Regions from separate parts of the Aminobacterium thunnarium genome, predicted to be linked through region 2. Evidence: riboswitches for the same ligand, from Rfam matches in the RefSeq annotation. Region 2 holds a riboswitch; the other holds the start of a gene.

Region 1 (15,455 bases), 430 kb from region 2:
CTGAACAACGAGTTTAGCTACTTTTTCAGTATCTTGTTCATTGAAACCTCGGCTTGTAACACCGGCAAGACCGATACGAATTCCACTTGTAACAGTTGCTTTTTGAGGATCAAAGGGAATGAGGTTCATATTAACGGTAATTCCAACTTCTTCCAGTTTCTTTTCGGCGTCGCGACCTGTCATATTCTTACGTCTGAGGTCTACAAGCATAAGATGATTATCTGTGCCGTTGGAAACAATATCGTATCCATTTCTCTGAAGAGTGCGAGCCATAACTTTCGCATTTTTTATAATATGTGAGGCATATGTTTTAAATTCTTCGGTCATGGCTAATTTGAATGTGAGAGCTTTTGCTGCCATAATCTGAGGAATGGGCCCACCTTGAATTCCAGGGAAAATAGCTTTGTCAATCTTCTGTGCATATTGGGATCGACATAAGATATTGCCACCTCTCGCACCTCTTAAGGTTTTTGTTGTTGTAAATGTTACAAAATCAGCATATGGAACAGGGCTTGGGTGGACATTTGCTGCTACGAGCCCAGCAATGTGTGCCATATCAACCATAAAATAGGCGCCTACTTCGTGGGCTATTTGGGCAAATCTTTCGAAGTCAATAAATCGAGAATAGGCGCTGCCTCCAGCAATGATCAGTTTGGGATGAACTTCTTTAGCTAACTTTTCAACCTGATCGTAATCTATTTCGCCAGTTGTTTTGTCTATACCATATCGATATGCATTGAAGAATTTTCCCGAAATATTTACCGGAGTGCCATGAGAAAGATGGCCGCCATGTTTAAGATCCATGCCGAGAATTGTATCCCCAGGTTCCAGCATAGCCATAAAGACGGCGAGGTTTGCATTTACGCCCGAATGAGGTTGAACATTTGCATGATCTGCTCCAAATAATTCTTTGGCACGTTCTATAGCGAGACTTTCAACGATGTCAATAAATTGACATCCACCATGGTAACGTTTTCCCGGGTATCCTTCCGCATATTTGTTTGTAAGAAGTGAGCCTTGTGCTTCAAGAATGACTTCTGGAACGAAGTTTTCTGAAGCGATTAGCTCAATTGTCATGTTTTGTCGTTCTTTTTCTCCCTCAATGGCTGCGCCCAACTCTGGGTCGATAAAATGAATGAGATTCACTAACCATTCCTCCTCTGGGCGGATTATAGTGGAACGAAAGCTGACAAAAGCCAACTCTCAATTAAATCATAAACGTTTAACATTTAAAGACAATAAGGAAAATAGGGTGCAAAATTACCAAAAGCCTGACATTTTTGTCAGGCTTTTGGTAATTTTTACGATCTATAAGTCTTTGTAACCATAGTCTTTTAGTCTTGGTTGTTTGGAGGGGCAACAGATAACAGACCTTCTCGTTCTGCAAAACGTGCTAACTCTGCTACAGAGTAAAGGCCAAGCTTTTCCATAATTCGTGCTTTATGTGTTTCGACGGTTTTTCGACTTATTGCAAGCTGAGATGCTATCTCTTTAGTGGCAAAGCCTCGGGCCAGGAGTATCAAAATTTCTTTTTCCCTCGATGTAAGAGTGTTGAGTATGGTGAAGGAGGCGTGAGTTCCAGATGATTGGATAACATAATCTTCGATAACCATAGAAGTAAGGGCGGTGCAAAGGTACATATCTCCATCACATACAACATTAATGGCTTTGATTACTTCATCAATATCACAATTTTTCAGAAGGTATCCTGTTGCTCCGGCGGCAAACATTTCTCGAACATAATGTTTATTCGAATGAATTGAAAGAGCGATTATTTTTATTTGTTTATTTTTCTCATGGATGGAACGAGTGGCCTCAAGACCGTTCATGTTTGGCATGGAAATATCCATAATTATGACATCAGGTTTATGTAGAAGTGCCGCCTTGACTGTAGATAATCCATCTCCTGTTTCTGCAACGATTTGAAAGTTGTCAATATTTTCAAGCACACTGCTGAGTCCTTTTCGTGTTACCGGATGATCGTCAGCAACAATAATTCGAACAGTCACAGAGACCCCCTCCTTCTTCAGAGTTGTTTTTTAGAGGAAGTTTAATGATAACGCTAGTTCCTTGTCCTTTAGAAGAATTGATATTCATTTGTCCTTCCCAATGGCGTAAACGCTCTCGTATGCTGAAAAGGCCGAAACTTCGCTTTCGAATGGCGATTGCTTGGGAGGGATTAAAACCTATTCCATCGTCGTGTACTGCAACACAAATGTAACTGTCTTCATTAGTGATAAGACATTGAACAGCTGTGGCTCGGGCATGTTTTAATACGTTGATAAAAATTTCTTTTATCATGTGGTAGAGCATAATGCTTACTTCTTGTTCAAGAAAACGGCAGTTTGTAGGAGAGTTGAATATGAAATCAATATGTTGTGGAGAAAACATTTCATCTCCAAGAGATTCTAACGCTGCGGCCAGTCCCAAATCGTACAAGAGAGGCGGGCTTAGGCGCGCGGTAAGATTTCGCGTTTGCTCTATAACATCATCGAGATGAGCAATACTTGTTGATAAGAGGTGGTTTTTTATATGCTCATCATTAGTTTTGAGAGCTTGTCGTAGATTCCGCTGCATTGTTACAAGAGCGTGCCCTACTTGATCGTGAAGATTAGCTGCGATTTTACGACGGGTTCTCTCTTCTGCTAATGTTAGTTCAGATGCAAGAGATCGTAGATTTTCCTGAGATTCTTCCAGTTTTTTCTCAGCATTGCGAACCTGTTCTATTTCTCGGGCTAAAATAAGATTTACGAAGCCCTTTGATGAAAGCTGTTGAGCCATAAGCCAAAGTAATTTGAGCGTATTCTCAAAATGCTCAAGCGATCCTTCATGCATTTTTCTAAGGGCCTGGCATAATTGAAGGGGGTCAGCGCCTATTTCAATAGCATAATTTTTTATGCGTTCTCCCCCCACTCCGAGAGCATTTTGAGATATTTGCCAGTTTGCAATATGATGCCCGTCAACAATAATAGGAGCACTTGCATCGACAAAACCACAACTTAAGCATCTTTGATATGTAGGTTGAAGCAAACGAGCTGCTTTCATTCCAAGAACGCGATCCGAGTAGATGCAGCGGCGAGCGCCCTCGGGTGTTTTACGGACTAATTGGCAAACTTCACTAAAATTGCTTGGTTCTGTAATGGAATTTCCATTAACATCTGTAATAACAGAAGCGACATCATGTACTTCTGCAAAGGCATCTTGTATTTTTTGTAGTTCTTCTCGTTCAATAAGATCAAGAAGAGATATTTGAGGAGAGGGCATGGATATCACTCCTTTGCAAGCTCTCCTCTTTATTTTACACGTTTTCTGATTTTTCTATACCGCTTTAGCGAGCTCTTCGTCAAGCATTCCTAAAATGGTAGTTGTTAATTCTCCATATAACGGGTTAGATCGTTTTCTCGGTCGAGGCATATCAACCGATATAATTTGTTTGATTTGTCCTGGTCGAGCCGACATGACGATGATTTTATCGGCAAGATAAACAGCTTCGTCTACACTGTGTGTAACGAAGAGAATTGTTTTTTGGTGATTCTGCCAGATACGAAGCAACTCTTTCTGCAGAATTATACGTGTATGAGCATCAAGAGCTCCAAAAGGTTCATCCATAAGCAGCACTTCAGGGTTATTGGCCAAGGCTCTGGCAATAGCTACTCGTTGTTGCATTCCACCTGAGAGCTCGTAGGGATAAGCTTCTTTGAAACTCTCAAGTCCTACCAATCGTAAGTACTCTAACGCTGTTTTTTGACGTTTTTTTAAGGGTACACCAGCAAATTCAAGACCGAGACCTACATTTTCAATAACAGAACGCCAAGGCAGAAGTGAGTATTCTTGAAAGACCATTCCACGCTCTTTTCCTGGCGATGTTATAGGTTTTCCGTGGTAGAGAACTTCTCCTCCCGAAGCCTCTTCAAGACCTGCAATAATTCGTAACATCGTTGATTTTCCACATCCTGAAGGGCCTACAATACAGATGAAATCATTGATGTTTACAGACAAATCTACTGCATCAAGGGCTTTGACCTGCCCTCCCTTTTCTGTAAAGAATATTTTCTCTAATTTTTTAACATTTATTAAGGGCTCCACGATTTTCCCTCCTTATCGTGTTAAGCGCTGCCAACGAAAGCAACGTTTTTCTATAATGCGAAAAACAAAATCCATTATCATTCCAACGATACCAATACTTGCCATTCCGGCTATAACAATATCTGTTCGAGCGACAGTATAAGAATGAGTGATGAGATAGCCTATGCCAGAAATGCTTCCTGGGAGCATTTCTGCAGAAACAAGGCACATCCAGGCGACTCCTAGGCCGACTCGTAAGCCATTGACTATAGATGGAGCCGATGCTGGAAGGAGTATTTTTTTGAAAATATCGTTTTCATGTGCTCCCAGAACGCGAGCAGAGTCGATTAGAGTCTTTCTTACATTTGATACTCCGTAAATAGAGTTTGTAAGAATAGGATAGAAAGCGCCAATGAAAATGATGAAGATCATTGAAAACTTTAAGTTATTGAAATAGACATACCAAGAACCTTCCTCAATTCCTAAAAGGGTGGCCAGGCTGGCAACTCCGAACCAGGCTAAGACAAGAGGAACCCAGGCAAGAGGGGGAATGGGTCTAAAAATACTCAAAAAAGAGTGGAAAAGCTTGAATACCGATCCATAATATCCCATTACGATTCCAATAGGAATAGCAAGAACAATAGCTAAGAAATACCCAGCAAGCACGCGTACTAAGCTTACAATAACGTTATCGAAAAGAGATCCCATACTAATTAAATTTTCTGTGGGATGAGTCAAAAGATCTGCTACATTCCTAACAGTGGGCAAGACAATATCATTACCTATGCGCTGGGCCATGTATCCCCAAAAAACAAGAAAAAGAGACGGCACAATGACCGGGAGAAAAAGAGAAGAGATTTTCTTCATGAGAGTAATGACCTCCCTTTTACAGAATAAACGGGAAAGAGCTTGCAGACTCTTCCCCGCATGTACCCTTCATTATCTTAGACAAGGGAAATGAAGAGTTACTTGACATATGAAAAATCAAAGATAAGCGATTGGACGTCATCCATAGCTTTTCCTTTAAGTTGGCCTTTAAATTTATTCATACCGTTTAATACCGATAGATATGTTTGAGCACCTCGCATCCACCCTTCTGAAGGATCCGTTGTGTATACAATCGTGGATTTTGCCGCGGCCTCTTCTGGAATACCAATCCAGTTAGCGGCGATTTTTCCTGCTTCATTTTTATGGTCATTGCACCATTTTGCACTTTGCGTAAGAAGGGTTGTAAAGGCTTTGACCTCCTCAGGGTGTGCTGCAAGAATCTCATCTCGCGCAGCGGCGACACAACAAGGGAAGTGTGACCATTTCCCTGTTGGGGGTAAATTACGAAGATCAATAATAGTCTTCCCTACATCTTGTACTTCTGCTACTTCAGGGAATGGCGCAGGTCCCACCCAGGCGTCAACTTGCTGGCTCATCAATGCAGGGATGAGGTTTGATGTTGACTTGAGGTCGACGAGCAATATGTCTGCATCCATATTATTTGCGTCTTGTGTCAGTGTAAGGCCAGCATCATTCAGGGCTCCTTCCACAACAATACGGGGTGCACTTGTAGGTGAATGATATCCCAGTTTTACAGGTTTCTCATTTTTTGCTACGTAAGCGAGAAAATCTTCCCATGTGTTAATAGGACTTTTTTTACTTACAACAACACCCATTCCATCTGTGTGGATGGGGCATAAGACTTTTATGGGCGTGTTGTTGTCCACTGCCGACATCATGGCAGGAAGAGAGCCCATGCCAATATCGAGGTGTTTCTGGGCAAAGAGAACAGCCGTCTCTGATCCGCTTTTTGCGACAATAATATTAAGCCGGGCTACAGCTTTCCCATCAACCATAAGATCATACTTTTCTTTTGAAACGACAGGTTTCAGCCATGTTCCGAGTTCTTTAAAGTTTTCTTCTTTTGACATGGCGACCATAAATGGTTCTAAGTGGGTTGTAAAAATATAACTGACATTGAGACGAGGTATGTCTCCGGCAATGCCGGGAAGAATTAAAACCATTGACAAGATAACAGCGAGACAAGAGACACATAATGTTTTTTTCAATCCTGAAATGTGCAAAAAAGAAACCTCCCTTATGCTATAAATAATATTTAATTATAAGTTTTATAACAGATCTGAAATATTATAGAAGAGAAAATGATATCGATCAACTATTGAAAATATAAGTTTGTCTGGAAAAACTTTACAAATGGGGGGTATATGGACTATAAAGAGAAGGTACGTAGCACTACAAAATGAGAATACAACGGAGAGTAGAAGGAGGGAATATAATGGGAAATTTAAAATTTCATGTGCCAGACATGTCATGTGCTCATTGTGTTAAACGTATAACTACCGCATTGGAGGAAGCTGGGTATAGTGGTTTTAATGTTGATCTCGAGACTAAAACCGTACATATTGAGACGGAAGATCCTCAAAAAATTATGGATATTCTGGATGAAGCTGGGTATTCCGCTAACATTGAAAAATAACGTTGCTATCTTTTAGGAGGTTACATCAGGCATGCATAGTCGTTCTTTTTTTTATAGCGTTGCTGCTTTTGTTTTTGCATTAGGGCCTGTTTTATATCATTGGTATAACGGACCGGCACGAGGAGCTATTCTCCTTTCATGGTCAATTTTACTAGCATGTGTTTGCTTATTGAAGGATCATTATGTTTTTGGAGTTCCTGCTTCAAAAATATTATCGTGGCTGCGAAGGGTGCGGTCCGACAAAGGAGTAGATTTAAGAATTCCTGCTCCCAAAATGGATGTCAGTTCCGTAATGGGAACCTTGGAAGAGATGCTTACTCGCCTTATAGGAACATTTCGTCATATTTCCTTGAGGATTATACGTGGGCTTCACTCTTTTGTGTTTTCTTTTTTTCGTTTGGAACGTGAGCTTTCAGTTTTTTCTGATGCCTTTAATGAAATGACTCAGGAAGTTGAGGAAGGTGTCGATGCTGGTAGCCGTGTTACGGAGGCTATACAAACTCAATATGCAAGTTCAGAAGAAATATCCTCTACAGCCCAATCACTTGCGCAACTTGCTGAAAAGCTTAATCAAACTGTAACTCAAGTTTCTGAAAAAGCAAATGAGGGACAGTTGAAGTTAAGTGGGGCGGAACATTCAATACAAGACTTGGGAGAAGATGTTATGGGAGTTGCTCGCAGAGCGGCTCTTCTTTCTGAAAAAGTTGCATTGATTCAATCTGTTGTTCAGGTTCTTACTGGTATTTCTGATCAGACGAATCTTTTGGCCTTGAATGCTTCGATTGAGGCAGCCCGTGCTGGTGAAGCAGGGCGGGGTTTTGCCGTTGTGGCCGAAGAGGTTAGAAAACTGGCGGAAGAAAGCCGTAAAGCAGCCCTTGATATAGGAACAAACCTGGAGGAACTGGTGGCGGAGGTCCAGGGTGCCTCCGAAGATGCATCGACTATAGTTGGAAGGGTTGAGCAGACTGTTGTGCATGTTTCAGATGCCCTTCAGGGCGTTGGGCAGATTTTGAGTAACGTAACTCATATCAGTGAGTCTACCCATCAGGTTGCTGCTAGTGCTCAAGAACTTTCAGCATCATCAGAAGAATTAGCAGCTTCTGCCGAGACAGTAAATCATCTTACCGAGCGCATGCAGCAACAATTTAAACTGCTGGGTGAAAATGTAACGACTCTTAACTGTTCTGTGGATAATATGCTCATTTCAAACAAGGAAGGAGGAGAACAGGCACGTTCTCTTCTGCAAGAAATGGCGCAAATACAGGTTGTTGAGCAATGTGACTTTGCTGATATTGCCGATGGAGCTATTAAAGCACACAAGGGATGGATCAAGCGGCTGAAAGAATATCTTGATGGAGGTTCGTGGGATGTGGAAACTGACCCTACTCGTTGTCAATTCGGCATCTTCCTTTCTTTTGTTGAACGTCCAGATGTAATTGATCGTAAGAATTGGAATGAACTTCTTCGCCATCACGATGAACTCCATCACTTGGGACATAAAGTTTTTGAAGCGGCGAAGGAAGGGAATCCTCAGGAAGCACAATATCTCTATGAGAAAGCGTTAGGGATAAGCCAGATTTTAGTAAGAACTTTAGGAGACATGAGTAGTCAGTGCAGGCGGGGAAAAGAATGTCACAAAAATAGCACAGGGTTAATTCCTGTGAGCAGTGCAGAAAATAAATAGCATGGTACAATAATAATTGTTAAATTAAAGCATATAATGAAGCGACGGGAAGGGCCGCTATTTCTTTTTATGAGAAATGCGGCCCTTTTTATATACATGCGTAGGGTATTATGGGATAATAAGTGTTATATCCTATCAATTAACTAGGAATATGAAAGGGAGTTGATTTTTAGCGATGGTCAACAGCGAAAACTCAAAAAAAATATCTTTTTCCGTCACTGGTATGACGTGTGCTACTTGTGCGCGGATTGTTGAAAGATCTCTCAAGAAGGTAGATGGTGTCGTTTTCGCAGGGGTTAATTTAGCAACAGAGACTGCCTTTGTGGTTCTCGAAAAGGAAGTTCCCATGGAAAAACTTGAAGAGGCAGTAAAAAAAGCAGGGTATGAAGTTTCGTATGAACCACCAGAGGATCTTGATCGACGCCGGTATGAAGAGGCGAAAAGAAACCTTGTTATAAGTTGGGGTATAACTCTTCCTCTCATGGTTTTAATGTTTATGCATATGACAGGTTTTCATATGCCGTGGTTTCCTTTGATGGAATTTATTGGTGGGGCTGTCGTTCTTTTCGGTGCTGGACGCGCCTCCATGAAAGGGGCCTGGATAGCTCTCTCACATTTACATGCCAATATGGATGTTCTTGTCTCTCTTGGAGCTCTTGCTGCGTGGCTTACTTCATTACTTGTTCTTGCAGGAGTAAAAGTTGCATCATTCGGTGCTATCGGCGCCATGATTATTGCCCTTCACGTAACAGGACGTTTTATAGAATCTCATTTACGAGATAGAGCTTCAAAAGAAATAAAATCTCTTTTGGAAATTCAGGCACGGGAAGCTCGTATTTTAGATGAGTCGGGAAAAGAAATATCAGTTCCCATCGAAGCTGTTAAAGAAGATTTTACCCTCATAATTCGTCCAGGAGAAAGAATTCCAGCGGATGGAATGATTATTGAAGGGGCAACTTCAGTGGATGAATCTATGATTACAGGGGAATCAATACCTGTTCACAAAGAAGTAGAAGGAGAAGTAACAGGAGGTTCCTTAAATCTCACCGGTTCAATAAAAGTTAAGGCGACAAAAGTTGGAGAAGATAGCTTTTTATCTCAAATGATTGCCTTGATTCAGGAAGCACAAGGGGCCAAAATCCCTATTCAAGCTTTTGCTGACAGGGTGACAAATTACTTTGTTCCAGCTGTTGCGACTTTTGCTCTTATAAGCGGTTTTTTCTGGTATTTTGGCATTGATCGTTTTTCTTTTATTCTTGACGCGGCTTCGCATTATCTACCGTGGGTCACCTCTGTTCGTGAGCCGCTATCAATTGCTATTTTTGGTTTCATATCGACACTGGTTATTGCTTGTCCCTGCGCTTTGGGGTTGGCTACCCCGATGGCTCTCATTACAGGGACTGGCGCAGCTTCCAAAAAAGGACTTGTCATTAGAAATGCAGAGGCAATACAGACAGCTAAAGAAGTGGGCGTTGTTTTGATGGATAAAACGGGCACAATTACTCAAGGGAGTCCAAGTGTTGTCGAAACGAATCTTTCCAATGGCGATCTTGAAGCAGTAGCTGCCCTTGAAAAACATTCTATACATCCTTTAGCGAAAGCGGTAGCGGCTGTAACTGAAACAACACTTGAACCCCGCTCTATGGAAGAGATTACAGGAGAGGGTGTTAAAGGAGTTATTCGCGAAGATTCATATTTTATAGGGAAACCCCAAGATTCATCAAAATATAAAGAACAGCTTTCTTTAGGGCGAACGGTAGTTGAAGTTCGCAAGAATAATGTTGTTGTCGGGTTTATAGCTATTGAGGACCCACTAAGAAATGATGCTATAAGAGCTGTGGAAAGACTTAAAGAGCTTGGAATTATTCCAGTTATGGTGACAGGAGATAATGAACGAACAGCTCGAGCTGTGGCGAAACGAGTGGGAATTGAAAGTGTTTACGCTGGAGTTCGCCCAGATGAAAAGCTGAGTATCCTTAGAGATTTTCAGACAAGCGGAAAAAAGGTACTTATGGTAGGAGACGGGATGAATGATGCGGCTGCATTGAAAGGTGCAGACATCGGTGTAGCCATTGGCTCTGGAACAGATCTTGCTATCGATAGTGCAGATATTGTTGTTGTGCGTGGCGGGATTTCTTCTATTGCGGATGCAGTGGATATTTCTAGGCAGACCTTTACCGTCATTCGTCAGAATCTATTTTGGGCTTTTGCTTATAACGTTATTGCTATTCCTCTTGCTATGGGGGCGTTACTTCACCCGGCCATTGCAGAAACGGCGATGGCTTTCAGCTCTATTTCAGTTATATTAAACTCTATGAGGATACGAGTGTCTAAATAACAACTCTTTTACGATAAAATAGTTATACAAGAGATTCTGATCTTGTCTTTTCGGCATAAAAAAAGCTGCTCCCTTTTGGGGTGCAGCTTTTTTATTGTTTTCTTAGCAATGTCCGTGGCAGCCGGCACAACCGCCACCGCAACCTCCACATCCGCCACCGCGGAGGGCTTCAATTGCTGGGACAAAAACATCCAGAATATCGCCAAGATCGCTAACACCTTCGTCGTTATCGGTCAGGCCAAAACTCTCTTTTATTGCAGGCACAGTATCTGCTCCATCAACAATGGCTTGTACGATATCTCGAAGGGTGATGTTCTTCGATTTAATAACAACGGTTTCTCCAGGAACTATTCCCCAGTCCATAACTTCTACCTCCTTCAATAGGGCATGGTGGTATTGTAAAGGAAATGGCTGTAAAAATAAACAGAATTATTACCGAGTTATAAATTAATTTTTTAAGGGCTTTTTTCATAAAGTTTTTATCTATTTTATCTCTAATATAAAAAATATTAGTCGTGTGTTTTTTGAAAAAATAAGAAAATGACAAAATGATAATTTGCTATTGACGTAAAAGAAGCGAAAGGCTATTGTATGTTTACAATATGACTTCATCAGGTGAACGGGAAGTTTGGTGAAAAGCCGACGCGGACCCGCCACTGTGAGCTTGACGATGAAACATGAGACCACTGGGTAGGAATTAATGTGCCCGGGAAGGTGTTTCGGAGGAAGAAAGCGAGCCAGGAGACCGGCCTGTTGAAGAGAGGCAAATCCCTGCGAGGATTCAGGACTATTTGTGGAAAAACTTTTCTTTCAAGAGAGGTTTTTTTCCTGTGAGCTTTATGGCTGTCCTCGTTGGGACAGCCATTTTTTGTTAAGGAGGATGGTACATATGAAATGGGCTCACGGGAGACTGACCCAATATGTTAATGAGTTTTCTCGACTTGATTTTGTTGAGAAGACCATTGAAGCTCTCGAGAATAGAAGTGAAATCCTTCCAGAAGTCACAAATATTTCAAAATCGAACGACGAGGTTCAAGCTCTTATAGCAGAATACATCGCTCATATTAATGCATCTCTCAATGTAGAAGGAGATGTTCTAGTCTGTGCAGATTTTCTTGAAAAGACACGTTTATTTGTAGAACGTTTAAAGAAAGGACTCTCACAATCCTCGTTATATGGGGAGAAAAGACTAAGACTTCTTTGGGTAGAGGGATTAACCAATCTTATTTATGCTACACAAGATTGGTTAAAAACAGTGGTGCTTTGTTCGAAAGATGAGACGAAAGAAATATACCTCTCGTATTGCAAGGCTTGTCAGAGATCTATAGTGCGTTTTGAGAAAACAAGGCAAGCTATAACGAAGGAGGCCATAGCATGACTTTGCGTGATCATCCACTCTACCCTCTTTTTTCTCCTCGAAGTGTAACGATTGTGGGAGCTTCAGCAGACCTTGATAGTTTAACTGGCCGGACTCTGAAAGCCATGCAACGCTTTGGGTATAACGGTACAGTTTACCCAGTCAACCCTAAATACGATCGTGTAGGGGGACTGCCTTGCTATCATGATCTCTCTGAAATTTCAGAGGCAACTGATGTTGCTCTTATTAGTATAAAGGCTCAGTTTGTTCCGGCTGCTCTTGAGACGTGCGCAGAAAAAGGGATACATAACGTTATTATTTATTCTTCAGGTTTCGCGGAAACGGGCGATACGTCTTTACAGCAAAGAATGATGGACATCGCTCGGGAAGGCCATATTAGGATCCTTGGCCCCAACTGTCAGGGTCTCCTCAACCTGGCAGCAGGAATCCCCCTCACCTTCTCGGGCGCCCTCTATAACGTTGATCCTCCAACAACGGGTCACGTTGCTTTTATTTCTCAAAGCGGAGCCTTTGGTTTTTCGTCTTTTGGAGTAGGTCTCAACCACGGGGTACGATATCGTTATGTGGTTACTACTGGTAATCAGGCTGATATTGATGCTGTCGAGTGTGCCGGGTATGTTATTCGAGATCCGGAAGTAAGACTTCTCATGATGTATCTCGAAGGAATTGATGACGGGGAGCGTTTTTTACAGGTGGTAAGAGAGGCTCGAGAAAGAGACATTGCTGTTGCTGTTTTAAAAGCGGGACGCTCTCCCTCCGCCCAAAAAGCAGCTCAAAGTCATACAGCAGCTTTGACTGGAGACGAAGCTGTCTGGAAGGCCATATTTAAACAATACGGTGTTATTCCACTGGAAGATATGGACGATATTATCGGTATAGGCCAGCTGTTTGGAGCCTCTCCTCGTACTGACGGCAATCGGGCGGCTATTCTTACTACGTCGGGAGGCGCAGGCATAGTAATGGCCGATAGTCTCAATGATTTGAAAATGAGCGTTCCTGAATTTTCAACAGTAAGTAAAAAGAGTATAGAAGAAGTTATCCCAACTTTTGGGGCGTCGCGTAATCCGGTAGATATGACTGTGCAGATTTCTGAAAAACCGGAGAATTTCCGTCAAGTTCTTAATACGGCTCTCGGTGATCCTGATATTAGCATGGTTGTTACAGCTCTCTCAATGATTGTGGGAGAAGCCGGGAGTGTGATGGCGGAAGAGTTGATCCGAAGTTACGAGAAAACCCCGAAACCTCAAGCCGTAGTATGGATGATTGACGATGAACATGGCGAGACGTTTATTGAACGACTTAAAAATGCTGGGATTCCTGTTTTTCAAAGCTTTAGACAGTGTGCTCGTGCTTTAAAGGCTCTCGTAAATTGGGGACAAAGGCGGAAGTTGCCTTCCCATACGATTGAAATGACGTCTTCTTTGCTTGGATCTTTCCCATTAAAACTGACAGAATATGATGCGAAGCGATTATTAGCACGGTATAACGTTCCTGTAACGCGAGAACATCTTTGTCGGGATATGGAAGAAGCTTTTGATGCCGCTGAAGAGTTAGGTTTTCCCGTTGCTCTTAAAGGAATGGCCGGAGAAATTTTGCATAAGACCGAAGCTGATGTTGTAGCTCTCGATATTCGCTCTTTCGATGAGTTACGTCACGCTCTGAAGAAGACGAGAAAAAATCTTAAAGAACATGTTTCGGGAGAAAAAATCCAGGGCTACCTTGTGCAGGAGATGGTTAAAGGTGGTATGGAATGTATCGTCGGAATGAAGCGAGATCCCGTTTTTGGACCTATTGTTGCGGTAGGCCTTGGAGGCATATACGTCGAAGTTTTAAGTGATGTTTCTCTTCGCCATGCTCCTGTGGATGAGGAAGAAGCACTGAGAATGATTCAAGAATTAAAGGGTTTTGGCTTCCTTTCCGGTGCCAGAGGACAACGTCACAGAGATATTCATGCTTTGTCCAAAATTGTCAGTCAGGTTTCTCGTCTTGCTTGTGTTGAAGAAGACCTTCTTGAACTTGATATCAACCCAGTCTTTGTTATGCCTGAAGGAGAAGGTGCCATTGCTGCTGATGCTCTCGTTATCAGAAATGGAGAAAAGTAGCCGATATAAAGAAAAGTTGTGATGTATAGGAAAATAAAGTATGTTAGACAAGACATTCAGAAGAGGTGAGAGATATTTTTACATATTATTAAGGAGGGACTTCTTACATGAGCGGCATGACACCTTATCTTCAGACGAATCAGCAACGCATTGAACGAGACATTGAACACATAGCTTCCTTAGGTGCTACTGGAACATCTGCAGATGGGCGTACAAGCTTTACGTACAGCCTTCAAGATCTGAAAGTACGAAAATATCTTCTTGATATTTTTGAGGAACTTGGTCTTTCCGTTTTTATTGATGGTGTTGGCAATATCCGAGCTAGATACGCTGGAAGCAATCCAGATGCTTCTGTTGTGATGAGCGGTTCACATGTGGATTCGGTTCGGCGTGGCGGAAAATATGATGGCGTGGTAGGTGTTATCGGTGCTCTTGAAGCGATTCGAGTGATGAAAGAAAACAATATCACTCCAAGTCATCCCATTGAAGTGGTCATTTTTTCAGAAGAAGAAGGCTCTAATTTTGGTTCGTGTTGTGCCGGGAGTAAGGCTATGGTTGGCCGATATACTTTTGATGATTTGAATACTCTTAAAAATCTATCAGGTCAATCTATGTATAATTTAGCTAAAAATGCGGGATATGATCCTGATAATATGTCACGATATGTTCTTAACAAGGGTGAAGTAAAGGCCATGATTGAACTCCATATAGAACAAAGTCCCATGCTTCATTCTGTTTCCATGCCCATCGGTGTTGTAGAAGCTATTGCAGGTCTGAGACAAATCAGAGTTGAAGTTGACGGCGTTCCAAATCATGCAGGTGCTACGCCCATGAATTTCCGTCAAGATGCTCTTCTCGGTGCGGCGCATATGATTAGTGCTGTAGAAGAAGCTGTTCAGACAAAAGGAACCGAATCTACTGTGGGAACTGTAGGATATATCAAGAGTGAACCAAACGTTTCAAATATTATTCCAGGTAAAGTTGTATTTTCAATAGATATTCGTGATGTCTATCAACAGCCAATGAACGATGTCGTGGAAGAAGTACGTAAAAGATTTGATGAAATTGCTCAGAGATATAACCTTACATTTTCTATGACGTTGCTGGGAGAGCAGGAAGCAGTACAGCTTTCTCAGGAAGTAATCAGCTCTATAGAAAAAAGTGCCCAAGCCCGAGGCATTCCGTATAAGAAAATGAATAGTGGTGCAGTTCACGATGCTGTTCTTCTCTGTTCCGTTGCTGAAGTAGGGCTTATTTTTGTCCCGAGCGTAGATGGCCGAAGCCATTGCCCCGAAGAATATACACCCTACGAAGATATTAAGCGGGGAGCAGATCTGTTATTGGCAACATTGCTTGATTTAGCGAAATAAGGTTGAAAGATTCGTATTAAGCCAGCTGTTTTT
Region 2 (15,455 bases):
TGAAAAGGGCGTTCGACTTTTCGCAACAGATTCGGAAAACGATCTTTACAAACTTTCGAAATATGCCCCTGGCTCGAAAGTTTTCTTCCGAATTCTTACTGATGGAAGTGGGGCAGACTGGCCACTTTCCAGAAAATTTGGGGCTCATCCCGACACAATTTACAAACTTATACTTATGGCCAAAGACCTCGGGCTTGATCCGTACGGAGTCTCTTTTCACGTAGGCTCTCAACAACGCGATATAGGACAATGGGATCACGCTATTTCTACATGCAAGTATCTTTTTGACTCGGCAGCAGAAAAAGGTATCCATCTCCAGATGATAAATCTCGGAGGAGGATTTCCTTCCCGTTATATTGACCCTACAGTGGGGCCGGATGTATATGGAACTGAAATCACACGATTCCTGAAAGAAGACTTTGGAGAAAATCTTCCTGACATTATTCTTGAGCCTGGACGTTATATGGCAGGTGACGCTGGTGTTTTAATCTCTGAAGTTGTTCTTATTTCAAGGAAATCAGAATTTAACCAGTACCGATGGGTCTATCTCGATGCAGGAAAATTTGGGGGACTTATCGAAACACTTGATGAATCAATAAAATACCCCATTTATGTTGAAAAGAAGGGGCTTGCACAAGACGTTATCATTGCAGGTCCTACATGTGACAGTATGGACATTCTCTATGAACAGTACAAGTACGAATTGCCATTAACTCTTGAGGAAGGGGACCGAATATACGTATTATCTACTGGAGCTTACACACAAAGTTATTCTTCTGTGTATTTTAATGGATTCCCCCCTCTATCGGCATATATTTTGCCACGAGAAAAATAAGTCAAAGGAGATGAGAAATATTGGAACGTCGAGCTAAAAGATTCAACGAGCTCTGGGTTACAGAGGAACAAACCCCCAATATGAAGCTCAGTCTTCGTATTAATCAAGTTCTTGTCAATAAGAAATCTGAGTATCAGGATATTACTCTCGTTGAGACTATGGAATACGGCCGCATGCTTATTCTTGATGGTGCAATACAAATTGCCGAACGAGATGAGTTTTGTTACTCGGAAATGATGGCACACACTGTTCTCTGCGCTCATCCAGACCCCAAACGAGTACTTATTGTTGGTGGAGGTGATGGCGGAGTTCTGCGAGAGGTATTACGTCATAAAAATGTCGAAAAAGCAACAATGATCGACATTGATAAAGACGTCATTGATGCAGCGAAAAAATATCTCCCGACACTGAGTTGTGCTATGGACGACCCAAGGGCAGATGTTCGAAGCATGGATGCTTTGGCCTATATTCGTTCAGTTTCTAACGAATTTGACGTAGCCATAGTTGATAGTACGGACCCAGTTGAATTCGCCGCAGGACTCTTTGAAGCTAATTTCTATGAAGATGTAAAGAATGCTCTGAAAGAAGACGGCATGATGTTAGCTCAGACCGAATCTCCTTTTTCCGATGCTAATGTTATGACAGGAGCTTACACGGAGATGAAAAAAGTCTACCCAGTCGTTTCTGTTTGTTGGGGAGCTATGCCCACTTACCCCACTGGGATGTGGACATATACTATAGGTTCTAAAAAACTAGATCCGTCTGTTCCCCGAAGCGCTATTCCAGAAGGAACGAAATATTATACAGAAGATATACATAGGTCCGCTTTTACATTGCCACCCTTCTTGAAAAATCTTCTCGATAACGCGTAAATAATGAATAAAGAAGCCCTCACTTTTGACAATGAAAAGTGAGGGCTTTTCCATTTCTGCTTCGTTATAAACTAAAAAGCAATGACACCGATCGTGTTCAAGAAAATGATGATAAGAAGTGCAGGTGAAACATAACGAACAACGAAAGAGAAAAAGGAAATATATGACTCGTTACATAATGTTCCATGATTGGATAATTCGTACTGAATATCGTCTTTCTTTATAAAGTAACCAACAAAAACAGCTATTAAAAAACCTCCGAGCGGCATAATTATATTAGCGGAAAGGTGATCATAAAAATCAAAGAACCCATCTCCAAAGAATTTAATGCCACCTAAAAGGCTGGAACTATCAACAGACAGAGTTGCTGTGATTCCAACAAGACCGATAAAAAGGCAATTGAGAAATGTTGCTTTCTTCCTTGACACATTAAACTCTTCAGACCAAAAAGCAACGGGGACTTCCATCAAAGAAAGCAACGCTGTCGTTGCTGCAAAAGATGTGAGCAAAAAGAAAGCCGCAAGAAGCAGTGTTCCCAAAGGCATTTTGGAAAAGACCAAAGGAATGGTCATGAAAAGCAAACCAGGCCCCGCTGTGGGCTCCATGCCAAAAGAAAAGACTGTTGGGAATATGGCCAATCCGGCTAACATCGAAACAAGAGTATCAGAAAGAGCAACTTTCCCGGCCGTTTTAAACATGTGAACATCTTCTGTGAAGTATGAACCATACGTAATCATAATTCCCATAGCAAGAGATAGTTTGAAGAAAGCAAGTCCTAAAGCACTTAACATAACTGCTGGTGTAATTTTCGAAAAGTCTACATGGAATAAGAAATGAATACCCTGGCCTGCTCCAGGTAATGTAAGAGCTCTAATATCACAAATAATGATGAGGATGAAGAGTAGAGGCATGAGTGTTTTGGTAATTCGTTCAATTCCAGCTCGAACACCCATGGAAATACCTGTGCCCACAACACAAAGGACTATAACCTGCCAAAAAATCGGCGAAAGCACTTCTTTGGAGAAGAAAGACTGACCTGCTGTCCCAACTCCAATAACCTGACCGAAAAGCTCCTCTGCACTACTTGCTGTTACTGCAGCAAAAGCCCCCGTAAATGCCTTAAAGCAGTAAAAGTAAACCCACCCCGCAACACATGTATAGTAAAACATAATAAGATATGCGGATAAGACCCCCATAAAACCGATACCCTTCCATGGAGTTCCAGGTTTTAACGTCTCAAAAGCACCAATAGCATTTCGACGAGTACGACGACCTATATACCATTCACAGAGTAAAACAGGTATCCCTACAAACAAAATACATATAAAATAAACGAATAAAAAAGCCCCTCCACCATTTGAACCAGTCAAATATGGAAATTTCCAGATATTACCTAACCCTACAGCAGAACCTAAAGCTGCAAAAAAAACAGCTAACCCAGACGAAAAACCTTCTCTGGGTTTTGACGAACTTTCCACTATGAACCACTCCCTTTATATGATAATGTCTGACAAAACGCTAATAGCAATGTCTCCAAGAGTTAAAGTCATGTATACTGCGTACTCGGGAGAGAATTAAATTGTATTGAATTTTAAGATAGTTGGACTTTGGAGTCAACCGCTGAATTGTTTTGCTTTTGACAATACCTAAGATATTCATCATACTTTTATGATAACTTTATATTTTAGAGGTGACGTAGTATGGAAATAATGAGAGCCGGCGGCCCAATTATGTGGATTATATTTTTCCTCTCTATTATTGCTCTTGCTGTTTTTGTAGAACGACTTTTCTTTTTCCGGCGATCATCGACTGATCCCGAAAAACTTGAACTTTCTCTTTGTAAGGCTCTCTATGAAAATAATGCAGAACAGGCCACTAAAATTGTGCGCTCAGGAGATTCGTCTCTTCATCGTCTCTTTATAGCAGCCGTAACACACTGGCAAGTAGATACGGAAGCTTTTAAACTTTTGCTCGAACAGCAAATAAGAAGAGAACTCTTTCGATGGCTTAAAGGTCTCTCTCTTCTGGCAACGATTTCACGAGTAGCACCACTACTGGGATTACTGGGGACTGTTCTTGGCATGGTTCAAATCTTTCGAGACTTGCCCCAAGCAAATCAGGCTCCCATGATCGCTCTTTCAGGAGGAATTTGGCAAGCACTTTTAACGACTGTTGCGGGATTAAGTATCGCTGTACCTACTGTGTTAGCCTACACCTACCTTTCTGCAAAAATTGACGACCAGGAAGAGACCCTTTATCGCGGCGCTGACTTTTTGATTCGCGAAAAGCTAATGGGAACAACTGATCCGTCTTTATATAAACAAGGTGAGTAATCATGGCATTACGCCCAACAAGAAAACATTTGCCAGAAATAGACATTACACCACTAATTGATATCTTATTTATCTTGATCATTTTTTTTGTTTTGACCACCTCTTTTGGTCAAAGTCAGCTGCAAGTGCAACTTCCAGAAGGGAAAGCCGATGCCTTGCGATCAGAAGAAGCTATATATGTTACTCTTCAAATAGATGGATCTCTCCTTTGGGATAAGATTCCAGTATCAGAAGAAGAGCTTGCAATCAAAATAATGGAAGCGGAAAAAAGTAACACGCTTGTACTGCTTGCTGCAGACCGAAACGTTCCTTATGGAAAAGTTGCCACTCTCTTAAGCCGCCTTCACGAAAAGGGACTTGGGCAAATATCTCTTGCTCTTCAGGAGGAATAAGACATGAAACACTTTAGGCGTCCTTTTCTTTTAAGCCTTATCTTTCATGTCTTTATATTGCTATGTCTTTCTACACTACCCCACGAAGCAAAAACTAAGATCGCTGCTCCCAAAGTAATGACTCTTCGTCTTGTCTCTCTTTCCTCTGAGGGAAAAGGCGCATCAGCTTCATCTCCTGTTCCACAAAAAGAAAAGGGTGAAAACGCACAAACAGAAAAGAAAAAAGAGGTTCCAGTCACAAAGAAAAAAGATACCACACCGAAAAAAAAAGAGGCACCTGAACCTAAAACTTTCTCTAAAACCCGCAAAAATAACAACGTATTGACCGAAGACAAGCAAAGTACGCAAGAAGGGAACATGCAGAGTGCCAATATATCAACAAAATCTTCAACAACTTCTTTTAGTGAGCTATCCGGCGGAAACTCTGGACATGCTAGAAAACAAGCAAATACACTTTTCGATGTTTCTTCCCTTGTGGTGAAAAGGAAGGTTCACCCCCAATATCCTCTTTTAAGCCGTCGCAAAGGAGAAGAGGGGAAAATTATCTGCATAGCAGACGTTGAGAATGGGAAAGTTGTAGCGGTAAACACTGAACAAAGCAGCGGTTTTAATCGGTTGGACCGTGCCGCCACTCAGGCCCTTAAAGCATGGCTTTTTGAAGAGAGTTTTACAGGAAAAGTTAGAGTACCTATATCATTTTCTCTTAAGGAATAATGATTAAAAAGAACGAGATAAAGCAAAAAGCACGTCTTCAATAGAAGGAGCTATGATCTTCTCCCCTGAAGGGAAAGTAATCGACCAATGAATAGAATTTGATGAAACTTCAATTTCTATTAAGGTACAGCTCCCTTGACTTACAGAAACGAGAGTATATCCCTTCCTCTGCAAAGCTCTGCTTGTCCAAAAACTAGGAATGGTATCTCCTTCAACACAGACCCTAGCCCCCAAGTTCTCTTTGAGTTTCCACTCTCCTGTATCTTCTGAAAAATGGATTGTATCGGTAGAAAAAACCTCTCCGATCACACCAGAAAGAGCCAAATCTTCCGGCGTTCCTACAACAAAGGAGCCACTCGGATTCATTACCCACAGGCGATCTGCAAAACGCAAGGCCAAATCTATATCATGCAACGACATGAGAACCCCCTTACGTTTTTCCCAAGCGTATTGACGTAAGAGAGAGAGAAGCTCTACTTTCCGAGGTAAATCGAGAAAAGCCGTCGGTTCATCAAGCAGTAAAATTGGTGTGTCCTGGGCAAGGGCTCGGGCAATGAGCACCCGCTGACTTTCACCATCACTCAGCTCGGAAAAATCTCGTTCCATCAGATGTTGAACCTTAACATCTGAAAGTGCCTGAAGAACAGTTTTCTTGTCACTCTCTTGAAGCTCTCCTCTCCAATTTGTATAGGGGTAACGCCCTAAAGATGCAAGCTCAAAAACGGTAAAGCCCTGTACAAAAGGTCGGCCAGACAAAACAAAACTTAATGTTTGTGCTCGCTTGATAGGAGTAAGAGTCGAAATCTCAGTTTCCATCGCTTTACTCTTTCCTGCAAGAGGTTTTTGAGTTCCAGCAAGAGTTTTTAGGAGTGTTGTTTTACCAGCTCCATTTGGACCGACAAGACAGACAAGCTCTCCTTCATAAAGAGTCGCAGAAAGGTTCTGGGCTACAATTCGCCTTTTTCCACCTTTTCCATATCCTATAGAAAGATTCTCTGCAGAAAGAAGAAACGATTTTTGCTTCATGATACATTTCCTCCACGGCGACTTCGAAGCACTATCCATATCACTACGGGAGCCCCTACAAGAGACGTAACTGCATTAAGAGGCAAGACCATCGCGCTTCCTGGCATATGAGCTACAAAATCAGCTGTAAGGGCGAGAACGCCACCTGATAAAGCACATGCTGGAATTAAAATACGGTGGTCTCCTGTCTTCAAAGCTTGGCGACATAAATGAGGAACAGCAACCCCGAGGAAAGCGACAGGACCGCAAAAAGCAGTAACACTTCCAGCCAAAAGAGACGTTATTACAATTAAAGCCAGGCGTACTCTATATACAGAAACTCCCATAGTAGAGGCATACGCTTCCCCTAAAAGGAGGGCATTAAGCTGTTTGGCAAAGAAAAGCATGGCACAAAATCCGACACATGCTGCCGGGACAAGAAATAAAAGCTGACGCCAACTTACAGAAGAGAAGCTGCCAAAACTCCAAACTATAAATTGTTGAATTCGTTCTGGAGAACTAAAGTGAATTAAAACGTTCACAAAAGCGCTCACTCCATACCCAATCATAAGTCCCAGTATCAAAAGGGTTGTATTGTTTTTTACTTTGCCCGCCACTCCCATCATCACAATAAGAACGACAGTGCTTCCCAGCCACGAGGAAGTTGCGAGTCCTAAACTTGCCAAACTTCCCGCTAAAAGCGTTGCCAAGGCAACGCCTAGACTGGCACCTGCGTTAATGCCCAAAACAAAAGGCCCTGCGAGAGGATTTTGAAAAAGAGTCTGCATTCCAAGACCGGCAACAGAAAGAGCTCCTCCAGCTACTAATGATGTGCAAATTCGGGGCAGACGCAACTCAAAAAGAATTATTTTCCACCCATTTTCCACTCCTCCACCCCCCAAAAGTACGCGAATGACATCTCGTAGGGGGATGGATACAGATCCTAAGGAAAGAGAGAGAATAGCAACAATACAACCTGTAAAGAAGACACTTAAAAAAAAGATAGAAACAAAAGACGAACGCTTCATGGGAAAGAACGCTCCTCTAAATGGCGATAAAAATAGAGGCTATGAGTTGGTAAAAGATCTGGATGGAAAATAGAAATTAGATCTTTTAGAATTAAATCGGGGCGCATTATACCTTGTTGGTAGTAGTCATTTGCTCCTTCAGATGTAACTCGTGCATTATTGTTATATACCCTTTCTTCTTTAAAAGGGCGAAATATCGTATAACGAGAATCTTCATTCTCGCCTTCGGCAAGACTTTGCCATGTAGAAGTATTTATCCAGAAATTGCTATTCAGAGCACTCTCCACCACCTTTTCAAAATCGATAGGAACACTTCCTCTCTTCTCGACTTCAGACCAAAGATAGCATGCTCCAGCATCTCGAATAAGATGAGCCGGCCAGCTTTGACCTCCAGAAACATACCACGTTCCACCTATGGCTGCATTAACCATGACAGTCGGCCTATCAGAACTCTGGTTTGCAAGGGATTTTAACGATATATAACTCTCGGCAATTTCTGAGAAGAAAGATTGAGCTTCTTTTTCTTTTCCCAGAAAAAGAGAGACAAATTTAATCCACTCTGCCACCCCAAGAGGTGTTTCTTCCAAATAATCAGAAGCAATAACAATCGGTATTCCTAATTTTCTCAAGCGATCAACCGATTCTTTTTCTGCTGCTGTATATGTATAGATAAAAACAACGTCAGGCTGAAGAGCTAAAAGTTTTTCTATATCAAGACGCAAACCAGATCCTGCATCTGACGCCACATCAGGAAGATCCATATTTCGTATTTTCTCTGAATAAACATAACGTTTACCACCGACAGCAACAAGAGCTTCTTGAGGGGCAAGCTTTTCTATAAAGGGGAGCATCGTCATTGATGCAGTAACAATTCGCTCTACTGGAATTTTTATAACGTGTAGATTCTTATACTCTAAGGGAATCGGCTTATCGCGATCTATCAATAGATACGATTCAGGTTCAACAGAATCTCCCCAGGGACGATATACAGTAACAACATAATAACCATTACCTTCTTCTACATTAAAACCACGTGCATAATCTAATTCAACTTGAGAAAACTCTGCACACGACACAGTAGCGCAAGAAAATAAAAGCAATACCACTATGAACAACAATTGTTTTATAGTTTTTATCATATTTTTTTCACCATATACCCCTTTAAAGAGAGAAAGAAAAGCAATTTTTAGAATTTAGTGAGGCTCAAAACTCTTGACTGAACATCAATTATCGCTATGATAACTCATAAAATCAAATAATAAAGATCGTTTTTTGATGTTGGGAATCTGGTGAAAGACCAGAACGGCCCCGCCACTGTAACAGGGACAATCTCGCTATAGCCACTGGGAAGACTGGGAAGGCGCGAGAAAGGATGAACTGGAGTCAGGAGACCGATTAAAAAACGATACATATCATTATCATGCGAGGGCGTGATGTGGTAACTGTCTTTGTCGCCCTATTTGTAGTGGCGAGGAGTGGTTATCGTATCGATCGTGCTCCTCGCCACTTATTTTTTATCTTTATTAGGGGGGACTACAGTGATTCACAATAGGAAACTCATAGTATGGTGCATGGTTATGTTGCTTGTCTCTTTCGCAACAGCAGCAGGAGCGGAACAAGTCTATACTGTTCCCGAAGAGACAGTTACTGGAAGTCGTTTGGCAACGAGTCTGGAAGAGGTTCCAGCTCCGACATATGTTATTACCCAAGAGCAAATTGAAAGAAGCGGATCTAGAGATTTAGCAACCATTCTTGAACAAAACGTTCCTGGGATGTATGTAAAACAAAAATCAGGTTTTTCCAATTCCTCACAAGTTACTATTAGAGGTTATGTAACAGAAATTCTAGTGCTCGTAGATGGTGTTCCATATTACAGATCTTCTCACGCAGCTGGAGCTGCCTCAGTAGATTTCCGAAACTTTCCCATTACAAACATAGAGAGAATAGAAGTTGTAAAGGGTGCTGGTTCTGCCATCTATGGTTCTATGGCTGCAGGTGGCGTTATTAATATTATTACTAAAAAAGCCACTCAGGGTGGAACAATAGAGGGGGAAATCGGCTCCAATGACTGGAGAAGATATTATGTTCGTGGAGAAGGTAGTGGAGAAGGTCTTAACGCCGGCATCTGGTACTCTCATAAAGAGGAAGGAGCACATCGCCTTCTAAAAGATACTTTCTCTAACAAAGATTTTAACGCTCTCAAATATAAAGAAGATGCCTACGGTCTCAATCTTTCTGGAAAAAACTGGTTCTTTAAAAGTGAAATAGGCGAATATAAAAATGACTATGAAACACCAGGTTGGCTAACCCCAATCGAAATGAACAAAGAAAAAGGAGAGTACCAACGACACACATTTCGTTTCAACGGAGACAGTTACTATATTTTAATGGGCTATGATGATCAAAAATATTTTATACTGCAAAATGATGACAATTATTACAAAGATCGTGCCTTTACAACTGAATTTGCAAAACGAAGCCAATGGGGATCAACCTTAGCTTCTTGGGGGCTTTATTTCAGACGAGAGGAATCAACCTTCCGTTCTTCCTCTTTTGATCCAGAAGTTGATCAAAAGCGAACAAACTATGCTCCTTTCGTAGAACTCTCCCGTCCGATAGGGGATATTATCGGAACACTTGGTCTCCGCTATGAAATCTGGAGACAAGATGATGCCGAAAATTATAATGAATTTATGCCCAAGCTAACCTTTCAATATCCTCTTGACAACGGAAGTATGTGGTATATAGCTGCAGGACGTTTCTTCGCCATGCCAAGTATCTACGAGCTGCATGCTCAGGGGCCATGGGGAACAGTTGGCAACCCCAATCTCAAACCAGAAAAAGGATGGAATTATGATTTAGGAATAAAGGGATCAGACGCAACGGGAAACTGGAATGTTGGTCTATTTTATTCAGACATGGAAGATAAAATCATCTGGCGTAATAATACCTATGAAAATGTCGACCAATTTAAGTCATATGGTTTGGAAATCATGAGACAATGGAACATCGCCCGTAATTGGACTTGGGGCCTTAGCGGGACATGGATGAAAGCACAAGAAAAGAAAAGTAATGAATGGGTCAACAGTTATGGCTTCCCTGAATGGCTCTTTAAAACTTCCATTGAACATCATTCTGGTTCCTGGACATCTGGACTCGCTCTTTCTTATTTGGCAAATAGAAATGGTTATTCTTCTAGTGACGATTATTTCCAGACAGATATTTTTACGGAATGGAAATCTGGAGATCATACAGTTCGCTTAAGCTGCTATAACTTGTTTGATAAAGAATTTATCTATAGCTCTAGCACCTGGGACTACTACGGACCCGAACGAAGCATCTACCTTACATGGAGATATAGTTTTTAGGTCGGCTATAATAAGTAATTTGAAGGAAGCAAAAGGGACGGTTTGAAAACCGTCCCTTTTTTCCTACATATCTTCACTAGTGAAAAATTTATGCCCGTTCGATAAAGATAGGGTCTCCATTCTTCACCTTTTTTAATTCCTGAATATCTCCTTTGACCTTTCCTATAACCGTTACTGCACTAGCAGGTCGAATCTCATCTCCCTGACTTGCAGGTGTAGGCCCCAGAAAGATGCAAAAAGCGCTTCCTGTAGGCCAAAAAGCAAGATCTCCCGCTTCAACTACTTCTTTTCCGTCCTCTAAATCTGCAATAAGGGGAATTGTAAAATAAATTTCTTCTCCCCATGTATTAGCTCTACTTTTTATTGGCAATATTTTTGAGATACGAGAAGCAGTCTTTGTGTTATTGAGTGTTGCATCGATTTCAATTTCTCCTGAGCGTATTCTTATGTCCATTACTCATCGGCTCCTTCCATCTTCCATTTCTTCTTTACTCGTTCCTTCTATTAGAGGTACGAATCGGCAATAATCATACCGAGTATCAATCCAACCTTCTTTTGCTTTCAACAAAACGACTAAACGTTGAATACCAACGTCAACACTTAATGGAACAACAATACGTCCTCCAGATGAAAGTTGCTCTCTCCAAGTTTCTTCAATTACATCTGCAGCTGCAGTAACAATAATGCCATCGTAAGGAGCCTCTTTCTCGTAGCCTTCCCTACCATCAGCAGTAATAACATTAATATCGTAGCCAGAATTACATAACACATTTCTTGCCTTTTGCGCAAGAGAGGAAATGCGTTCTATAGAAAAAACTATGGCTCCCATCTCTGCTAGTACGGCAGCTTGATACCCCGAGCCTGTTCCTATCTCCAAAATTTTCATTCCAGGTTCAACACAAAGGAGCTCCGTCATCCTCGCTACCATATATGGCTGCGAGATTGTTTGATTTTCTCCAATAGGGAGAGGTGCGTCAATATATGCCAAAGCTTGATTTTCAAAAGAAACAAACAGATGTCGTGGAACATTTGCCATCGCTTTCAAAACCCGAACATCTCGTATTCCTCTGCTCTCGATTTGCGTCTTTACCATTAACGAAGCAAACTGTTTCCAACTATCGGATTCCATCGCTATAACACCTCCTCCATCTCTGCAAAAGCCTTATAATAAACAATGCAAAATGTTACACTTTCAGCCAGGAGGATAATTACCATGTATGAAGAATCATTACATATACGTTTTTTCGAAGTAGACGGCCATAGTATGCTTAAAATAGGGCCTATCTTTAACTACCTTCAGGATATGGCAGATAAAGATGCCTCTCGAATGGAGATGTCGATTCCTCAGCTCATGGAAAAAGGGTATACATGGGTTCTTCATCGTTATCATCTCTCTATGATCCGATATCCCAAACTTGATGAAGCTCTCTCAATCAGGACATGGCATTCCCCATACAAAAATCTTTATTCCCTTCGAGCCTTTGAAATGACAACTTCTTTCGGCGAGGTTTTAGCAAAAGCAACAACCTCTTGGATAATTATAAATTATTCTACAAAACGTCCTATGCGGCTAGACCGTCATGTAACATCCCAATATTATAAAGAAATTATTCCTTTTGAATTTGATTTTTCTTCCTTGTCTCCTTTAGAAAGAATAGACCTTGAAGATATTTACCCCGTTCGAATTAGAGACTTGGACATTAATAATCATGTGAATAACGCCGTTTATGTCGAATGGGCAGCAGAAACCGTTCCAACAAATATATTACAATCAATGCGTCCTTCTGAAATTGATGTCATTTTTAAGGAACAGCTTACATACGGCGAAAAGGCTGTTGTTCAGACACAAAAGGAAAAAACCGCATCTAACGTTTTCGATCACGTAATTTTAAGGGAGTCTGATGCCCGCGAAATAACGCGGATTCGTACGTCATGGAAAAATATGCCACTATAAAAAAAGAACTACTCTTTTGGTTTCAGTATAATAAACGAGATTTGCCTTGGCGTAAAACATATGCTCCTTACGACGTCTGGATTTCTGAGATAATGTTGCAACAAACTCAAATGGATCGCGTTGTTCCCTTTTTCAACCGCTGGATAGAATATTTTCCTAATCTCGAAGCTCTTTCAAAAGCAACAGAAGAAGAAGTTCTAAAATGCTGGGAAGGGCTTGGTTATTATTCTCGTGCTCGAAATATATTGAAAGCGGCCAAAGAACTACGAACTATGGGCTTTGAAACAGTACCACCCTATGAAGAGATACTGAAAAAGCTTCCTGGTATCGGGCCATACACTTCTGGAGCTATTTTAAGTATCGCCTATAATTTGCCATATACTGCTGTCGATGGGAATGTACGTAGAGTTTTTTCTCGACTATTCAATATAGAGAGCGCTATCTCAAAAAACAGCAGCCTTCAAAAAATTGAAAATTTTGCAAAAGACATGCTTGCCAAAGACACACCTCGTGATTTTAATCAAGCCCTTATGGAATTGGGAGCACTTATCTGCATACCCAAATTTCCACGTTGCAATGAATGTCCTCTTCAAAAAGTATGTAAAGCTTTTCAAGAAGGGGTACAGCATGAACGTCCCGTACAAAAAAAACGAGTTCGTATTGAAAAAAAGCAAGCGACTGCTGAAGTTCTTTATTATAACGGCAGTATATTAATTCGACAAAGAGACGCAAATGGACCGTGGGCAAGCTTGTGGGAACTGCCATGGAGTTTTAACTCCGAAAACACATCAAAAGATGAACTTTTGATAACTGAAATAAATAACATTATCAATCATAAACTCTTAAAATTTAAGGAGATTGGTTCCGTAAATCATACAATAATGAATACACGTATTGACTTGTGCGGATACTTCGTTATTCTGCCCCACTATATTCATCTCGATTATCCTTACTTATGGGTTTCTTTACAAAATCTTCAAAAATACACCTTTCAAGCTGGAAGCCGAAAACTCTTGAACTTATTTTTATCAGAAAAAGATATCATCCCCCGAATCGAGGGATGATATCTTTCGAAAAAATTTTTAATCTTTGGCTAAATATCTATTGAAAAATTTTTTTGATCAAAAAAGATCTTCTCTCCATTTTCAAAACGAACTTTAGGCCCCTTTAAATGCTCCCCCTTAGCTCCAACTTGCTTCCTTATCTGCTCATTCTGCCAAGACGGTCTGAAGAAAGCACGCAATATCCCTGCCCAAGATACATTTTTCTCTCCTTTTGGCAGGCGTATCTGGACAAAAAAATGATGCTTATTAACATGTACTTTTATATCTTTTTTATTCCCTGGTTTACCATCAAATCCCGGGAAATGAAGCGCTAAATGTAACATGGCTCCTTCTGGAAGATCAACATCTCCTCGAATATGGAGTTTATGACCTTTGATCGCTATTTCTCGAATTTCAAAAATCGAAAAATCTGCTGCATTTCCTACCGTCGCTATACCTAAAACAAACACGGCTAACAATGCAAGGCATGTTATGATTTTCTTTTTCATGGCACTCTCCTCCTCTTACTCTACGCTCCTACTTGATTACGCCCCCTCTTTTTTGCTTTATAGAGAGCCGTATCGGAAGCAAATATAATCTCATCCACTCCTGATATTTTATCGTACTCTGCCACGCCTAAACTAGCAGAAAGCAAAATTTCCTTCTCTCCGAAGGTGGTTTTTACAATATTTTTTCGAACTCGCTCTGCAATTTTCAAAGCTTCTCCAAGTGCTACGCCTGGAAGAACTATTAAAAATTCTTCTCCTCCATAACGGCCAACTACATCATACTTACGCAGCTGGTCTTGTATCCGCAACGCCGTTTCTCTAAGTACATCATCCCCCGCGAGATGACCATATGTATCATTAACTTGCTTAAAGTGATCGACATCTAATATTGCCACACTCAAAGCACGGTTTTCACGCCTTGAACGAGCCATTTCATGATCAAGACGTTCAAATATTGCACGTCGATTTAAAAGCCCAGTAAGTGGATCGTGATCTGCGTAAAAACGAAGAGCCTCCTGTAAATCGACAATTCTCTTTCCTACACCAACACGCAAACGAAGTTCTTGGGCATCAAATGGCTTTGTAATATAGTCATCAGCTCCTGCCTCAAGCCCCGCCAAGATGTTCTCTTTCTCATCTCGAACAGTAAGCATTATGACATATGTATACGTAGAGTGCTTTTTCTCCTCTTCAAGCACCCTTAGCTTTTTACAAATATCCGGCCCTTCTAAGCCTGACATCATCCAATCTACAACAGCAAGTTTAGGAGCGTTTTCCTCGCGTAAAATATGCCAAGCTTCTTCGCCATTAGAAGCTGTTATAACATCGTACCCCCACTTCTCTAAAAGAGATTTGAGCATAAATCGTGATGTTACATCATCTTCCGCCACTAAAACTTTCATAGCTCCTCCTCATTTGAGTAAATAATCAGGCTCCTCTGTACCTTTCATAAAAATAAGTATCGCCTGATCCACTTCTAACCAGTTTTTTTTCACATCTTCCATAGAAAGGGATAACGCCTCATTTTTTTCTAATCTTTCAGCTTCATATGCAATTTCATCTGCACCTACATTAAGAGCGGCACCTCGCAACGTGTGAGCAACTCGAGAAATTTGCTGGCAATCTTCCTTATCTATAGCTTCTTTCAAAGACTTTTGAAGAGATGGAAGGTCTCTTCTGAACGACTTTATTATTTCAACTAACAAATTCTGGTCATTTGCTAGCCGTTCAAGTAACCTTTCTTTATGAAAAACAATCTTATCCTTTTGTCTCAAGTTTTTTCTCAAAACAGAGGATAACTCATGAAGCATTACTGGTTTAGTAAGATACCCGTCCATAAGCCCATCACGTAGGCAACGCTCTCTTTCACTTGCCTGCGCATTAGCAGTCATCGCTATTATAG

The links. Region 2 has a riboswitch for cobalamin ahead of ACZ5GY_RS01035 (TonB-dependent receptor plug domain-containing protein). Riboswitches for the same ligand answer to the same signal wherever they lie in the genome.
Region 1: another riboswitch for cobalamin. It lies ahead of ACZ5GY_RS10400 (hypothetical protein); the one in region 2 lies ahead of ACZ5GY_RS01035 (TonB-dependent receptor plug domain-containing protein).

Annotation. Positions count from the first base shown of each region.
Region 1 is NZ_AP042412.1:2,128,537-2,143,991, reverse strand. It holds gene ACZ5GY_RS10455 (serine hydroxymethyltransferase) at 1-1,146, opposite strand, end outside; gene ACZ5GY_RS10450 (response regulator) at 1,335-2,009, opposite strand; gene ACZ5GY_RS10445 (PocR ligand-binding domain-containing protein) at 1,984-3,264, opposite strand; gene ACZ5GY_RS10440 (ABC transporter ATP-binding protein) at 3,319-4,086, opposite strand; gene ACZ5GY_RS10435 (ABC transporter permease) at 4,099-4,932, opposite strand; gene ACZ5GY_RS10430 (ABC transporter substrate-binding protein) at 5,031-6,137, opposite strand; gene ACZ5GY_RS10425 (heavy-metal-associated domain-containing protein) at 6,350-6,550, shown strand; partial or broken gene ACZ5GY_RS10420 (methyl-accepting chemotaxis protein) at 6,582-7,613, shown strand; gene ACZ5GY_RS10415 (CZB domain-containing protein) at 7,683-8,234, shown strand; gene ACZ5GY_RS10410 (heavy metal translocating P-type ATPase) at 8,410-10,572, shown strand; gene ACZ5GY_RS10405 (hypothetical protein) at 10,675-10,935, opposite strand; cobalamin riboswitch at 11,169-11,340, shown strand; gene ACZ5GY_RS10400 (hypothetical protein) at 11,462-11,950, shown strand; gene ACZ5GY_RS10395 (acetate--CoA ligase family protein) at 11,947-14,052, shown strand; gene ACZ5GY_RS10390 (M20 family metallo-hydrolase) at 14,160-15,422, shown strand; gene ACZ5GY_RS10385 (acyl-CoA dehydratase activase-related protein) at 15,439-15,455, opposite strand, start outside.
Region 2 is NZ_AP042412.1:205,504-220,958, reverse strand. It holds gene ACZ5GY_RS01080 (type III PLP-dependent enzyme) at 1-835, shown strand, start outside; gene speE (polyamine aminopropyltransferase) at 856-1,707, shown strand; gene ACZ5GY_RS01070 (sodium-dependent transporter) at 1,779-3,185, opposite strand; gene ACZ5GY_RS01065 (MotA/TolQ/ExbB proton channel family protein) at 3,408-4,040, shown strand; gene ACZ5GY_RS01060 (ExbD/TolR family protein) at 4,043-4,432, shown strand; gene ACZ5GY_RS01055 (energy transducer TonB) at 4,436-5,146, shown strand; gene ACZ5GY_RS01050 (ABC transporter ATP-binding protein) at 5,150-6,172, opposite strand; gene ACZ5GY_RS01045 (iron chelate uptake ABC transporter family permease subunit) at 6,169-7,179, opposite strand; gene ACZ5GY_RS01040 (ABC transporter substrate-binding protein) at 7,176-8,318, opposite strand; cobalamin riboswitch at 8,436-8,593, shown strand; gene ACZ5GY_RS01035 (TonB-dependent receptor plug domain-containing protein) at 8,718-10,547, shown strand; gene ACZ5GY_RS01030 (cyclophilin-like fold protein) at 10,636-11,001, opposite strand; gene ACZ5GY_RS01025 (protein-L-isoaspartate(D-aspartate) O-methyltransferase) at 11,005-11,676, opposite strand; gene ACZ5GY_RS01020 (acyl-[acyl-carrier-protein] thioesterase) at 11,761-12,501, shown strand; gene mutY (A/G-specific adenine glycosylase) at 12,480-13,565, shown strand; gene ACZ5GY_RS01010 (hypothetical protein) at 13,595-14,053, opposite strand; gene ACZ5GY_RS01005 (GGDEF domain-containing response regulator) at 14,074-14,955, opposite strand; gene ACZ5GY_RS01000 (ATP-binding protein) at 14,965-15,455, opposite strand, start outside.